DNA from 2 places in the Shewanella sp. SNU WT4 genome. Region 1 is predicted to be linked to the other one. Evidence: riboswitches for the same ligand, from Rfam matches in the RefSeq annotation. Region 1 holds a riboswitch; the other holds the start of a gene.
What was found. A riboswitch is a leader RNA that binds a small molecule or an ion and turns the genes downstream of it on or off. The one in region 1 is predicted to bind thiamine pyrophosphate.

Region 1 (2,206 bases):
GCTTCATTGCCATTACAGCTAGCGACCGCTCATGGCTATCACGCCATCAGTCACTGGCAAACAAGCCGTTAGGCTTTCAAACCAAAGAAGTGATTCACAGGCCCGTGGCCTTGGCCAATATTGAGCTCATCGGCATGAATAAGCGCCGCGGTAATATAATCTTTGCCAAGGGCGACAGCTGCGGGTAAATCATGGCCTTGGGCTAAGTAAGAGGCGATGGCTGCCGATAAGGTGCAACCTGTGCCGTGGGTGTTGCAGGTGTTGATGCGCGCGGCCGATAAGCGAATAATCTCGTCAGCTAAAATCAATAAATCTGTGCTGTTTTGATCTTGCTCTAAATGCCCGCCCTTAAGTAACACTGACTTAGCGCCTAATGCACGCAGCTCACTTATCATGGCTGTCATAGCGGTTTCGCTAGCTGGCACGTCCTTATTAATGAGAGCAGCGGCTTCTGGCAAGTTAGGGGTGATCACATCCGCTAACGGCAGTAATTCAGCCTTAAGGCAATCGATGGCCGAGCTTTGCAGCAGCAGATCGCCACTGGTCGCTACCATCACAGGGTCAACCACTAAAAAGCGCGGCGCGTATTGAATGAGTTTTTTGGCCACAGAGCGAATAATGTTGGCATCACTGAGCATACCCACTTTAACCGCAGCCACATTAAGATCGGTGAATACTGCATCTAATTGCTGCTCGACAAAATCGCTGCTGATGGGGTAAATGCCAGACACGCCTTGGGTATTTTGCGCCGTTAATGCCGTAATCACAGAGCAGGCATAACTGCCGGTGGCCGAAATCGCTTTAATATCCGCTTGAATACCCGCGCCGCCACCACTGTCGGAACCGGCAATGGTTAAAACAATCGGGGTGTTAGCTATGGATGTGGCAGGAGCTTTAGGGGTTAACGCAGGCATAAGTATTTCCTCGTTAACGCAGAGGAAAAATAGCCAAGTGAGATAAGTGGTAACAAGCCCTGCTAACTATACGCATCGCCATGTGCATCACCATGAAAGCCATGAATCAGCATGAACCCGCGCCAAGCAGTTGCTACCTATCCCTAGTTGATACAACTCGTAATGAGTGTGTCACAGGACCATTAGTTCCCTACGTCAGTATTAACTGAATCAGGTTCAACGGGTTCATGTGACTTAAGAGGATTGCATCCTCTTAGCAGTAGATCTCAGCCTAATGGCTCCCCGACTAATGGGGGCATACTATCATCTATGCTTTCAAAAATCGTATGATTTTTATCAATATTTTAATGGTTGTTCATGGTTAATTGGGCAAATTAAGGTTGCAGCTAATGGCTAGCACTTTCATTTATGGCTTAATTGGTATTGGCTCTTTACCATCAAATTGAGCTAGCGTGTCTTTTTCCAAAGTGGGGTTAAGGTTCAAACTTCGTTTGAAATATAATCGCGGAATTACTGACCTGATCTGTGTTGGCTCAACATGAGCGCTTAAGGTTCAAACTTCGTTTGAAATATAATCGCGGGATTACTGACCTACTGGGTATTGGCTCTATACCATCAAATTAAGCTAGCGCGTCTTTTTCCAAAATGGGGTTAAGGTTCAAACTTCGTTTGAAATAAAGTCGTGGGATTCCATCCCACACCCGGGCAAGGAGGACTGCTCGTCCTACCCTCCTTGCAACCACCCTGACGCCCCAATTCAGCGGAAAGCCCCTCAGTCTTATTGGATAAATCGCTAGCGCATCAGATGCACGTCCCTGTTTGACTGATGCTAGCTCGGTATCCATACCTCGCTCACGCAATTTATGCCAAACGCCCTCGGCCGCTTCAATGGGGATCAGGCGGTGTCTGTGTGTTCAAAGGTAATCTGAAGATGGTGTTGCATCTGTCTCTTCTACACAAATTATTAGCAAAAAATGGAACTTTCTTGACTGGCGATGATCAGATCATGCAAATTCACTCACTTCATCATTTTTAATGTCAATTTTTAACCCGAACAAATGGGCATATGATCACTTTCATCATGCTGAGCTAGGTGATAAACGACGAGCGGCAAGGTTAACCGTCGTCGCTGAACACATGGCGGTTGGCAGCGGTAAATCGGTTGCCAGATCTTGTAATGGTGAAGATGCCAAACTCGAAGGAGCCTATCGATTGATCCGCAATGATAATGTTAGCCCATCTATGATCAGAGCCGCCGGTTTTGCTCGCACCGCCCAAGCGATTGAAAATAT
Region 2 (2,206 bases), 2.0 Mb from region 1:
TCGCCATCATAGGCATGGCGCTGTTTAGTATCAGTAAAGCTGCTGATGGATTCAATGCTAAAGCGCGGATCAGCTTGCCAAGATAATTTAAGTGCCGCGCCATTGGTGGTTTGAGTATCGACTCCGGGTTGGTCGGTATTAGTATAAGTACCGTTACTGTCTAGCGACCAAACATCATAACCATTATCAAAATTACCGTGCAGTAAGGTTAAATCCGCTTGTAAATCATCATTGATATACCAGCGTAATTTAGCTTTAACTGAGGTTTCATCGCGCTTATTGGTATCATCACGGCCAAGATAGCTATTTTCCATAAAGCCATCTTGCTGATGGGTTTGCACTGAAATGCGCCCAAGCAGGCTATCGTCTTGATTAAGTGAGCCGCCAGCATAGGCACCTAAGGTCCACAAATCATCGGTACCTAAGGTGAGTTCAGTGCCAGCCTCAGGTATGGCACTCGGCTCAGCACTGGTTAAATAAATCGCGCCCGCTAAGGCATTACCACCAAACAAGGTACTTTGTGGACCGCGCAGCACTTCAACTTGGTCGATATCAAATAAGCCTGATGCCATGCCTAACCCAGACAAATCGATATCATCGACAAAAAAACCTACTGAGCTGTTAGGCGCGCCTTGATATTCTTCTTGATCGCCCACACCGCGAATTTGAAAATATCGCGCCCGCGAGCTGCCGCCAGACCAGTTAAGGTTTGGGACACCATTTAAAATATCTTGAAAGTTTTCGCCGCCATCATCTTGTAATTGGGATTTATCAATGACGCTGACGCTAGATTGCACTTGATTGACATTAATGGCGCGAAAATCGGCCGATACCACTAAGACTTCCATCGGCTTATTATCGGGCGCGGTTAAACCTGTGGTGGCAGAGAAGGCATTGCTACAAAAGCTTGTCGATATAGCTAACGACAGCAAAGAGATAGGATATTTCATGGGACCTCAATCTATACTAGGTTGAGATCCGGCAAGACGCGCGAAGGCAATAAACACACCATTCCTACGCCGGTATAAGCCGGATCAGGTTCTAAGGGTTCGTCTATCGACATCTCAGTCAGCGCTGCTGACACCCCTTGGCGGCCGCAAGTATAGCTTAAGTAGTCAGATTGTTAATAGAGCATAATCAGTAAATTACGCCTATTTGTTAAAAATAAACTTATTGAGAGAATACTTCCCGCACATAAATTTCAAAACTAACAGCACCATTGGCTGGCGCCATGGCTTGCACTTGGACTTGTTGTTTACCGTATAAGGTTAACGGGGTCCAAGATGAAGAGTCACCTTCAATCACAAAACCACTGCCATCAAACCAAGTAAATTGATATTGCAGGCTTAAGTCGGTGGAATCTAAGCTAGTGATAGTCGCAATGCCTTGCATCATGCCGCCGATAAGGCGAGTTTTAAGCTCACTAATGCTGACATCACTGCCCACGCTGCTGTTATCAACGCGGGTAATACCACCCGTGGATGCCATTATCCCGCCAGTTCTATGACTGCAAGCACTCATGCCAGCAACAACTAACAACATAGCAAACGCATAACCTAAGCGAATATGGGGTTTCATCAGCATCTCCTGTTCAAGCTAAGCCAGATTAAATAACTCACTTTTACCTACCAATAATACTTACCGCGACTCACTCATGTTAAGCCTTCATCGTAAAACACTAACCTAACAGAAAATGAGCCCGCGCTGTGGCAATTAATTGCTTTCGATTCGACTGCCAGCAATCGATACTCACATTGGCCACACGTCGACCTTGGCGAGTAATACGGCACTCGGCAAAGGTATCTTTATCATAGCCTGCACGTAAGTAATCAATGGAGAAATCCACGACCTTAGGGACGCCAGAGGCTTGCATCAGCACCATAAGTTGCACTATCGCCGCCATTTCCATAAAGCCCGCGATCACGCCGCCATGCAGCGCGGGTAACACGGGATTACCAAGATTTTCAGCCTTAGCCGGCAATTTAAACACTAATTCATCACCAAAGCGTTCAACTCCCATGCAAATGTAATTAGCATAAGGCACTAAGGCTAATATCCGATTAACATCTTGGCTGCGCGCCGCTTGCCTAAGTAATGAGTGGCTATGTTCCATGTTAGTTTCCATCATTGTTACCAAGCTTGTCGGCGTCGGCATCATCGCCCATCAATGCTGCGCGAAAGGCATCCCCCACCATTTCGGGGCTAA

Region 2: another riboswitch for thiamine pyrophosphate. It lies ahead of FJQ87_RS08770 (TonB-dependent receptor); the one in region 1 lies ahead of thiD (bifunctional hydroxymethylpyrimidine kinase/phosphomethylpyrimidine kinase).

Annotation. Positions count from the first base shown of each region.
Region 1 is NZ_CP041151.1:3,977,829-3,980,034, forward strand. Features, by position in the region: gene thiD (bifunctional hydroxymethylpyrimidine kinase/phosphomethylpyrimidine kinase) at 69-914, opposite strand; TPP riboswitch at 1,085-1,209, opposite strand; gene FJQ87_RS17870 (IS4 family transposase) at 1,950-2,206, shown strand, end outside.
Region 2 is NZ_CP041151.1:1,961,592-1,963,797, reverse strand. Features, by position in the region: gene FJQ87_RS08770 (TonB-dependent receptor) at 1-950, opposite strand, end outside; TPP riboswitch at 995-1,098, opposite strand; gene FJQ87_RS08765 (YcfL family protein) at 1,171-1,578, opposite strand; gene FJQ87_RS08760 (PaaI family thioesterase) at 1,679-2,113, opposite strand; gene FJQ87_RS08755 (PaaI family thioesterase) at 2,115-2,206, opposite strand, start outside.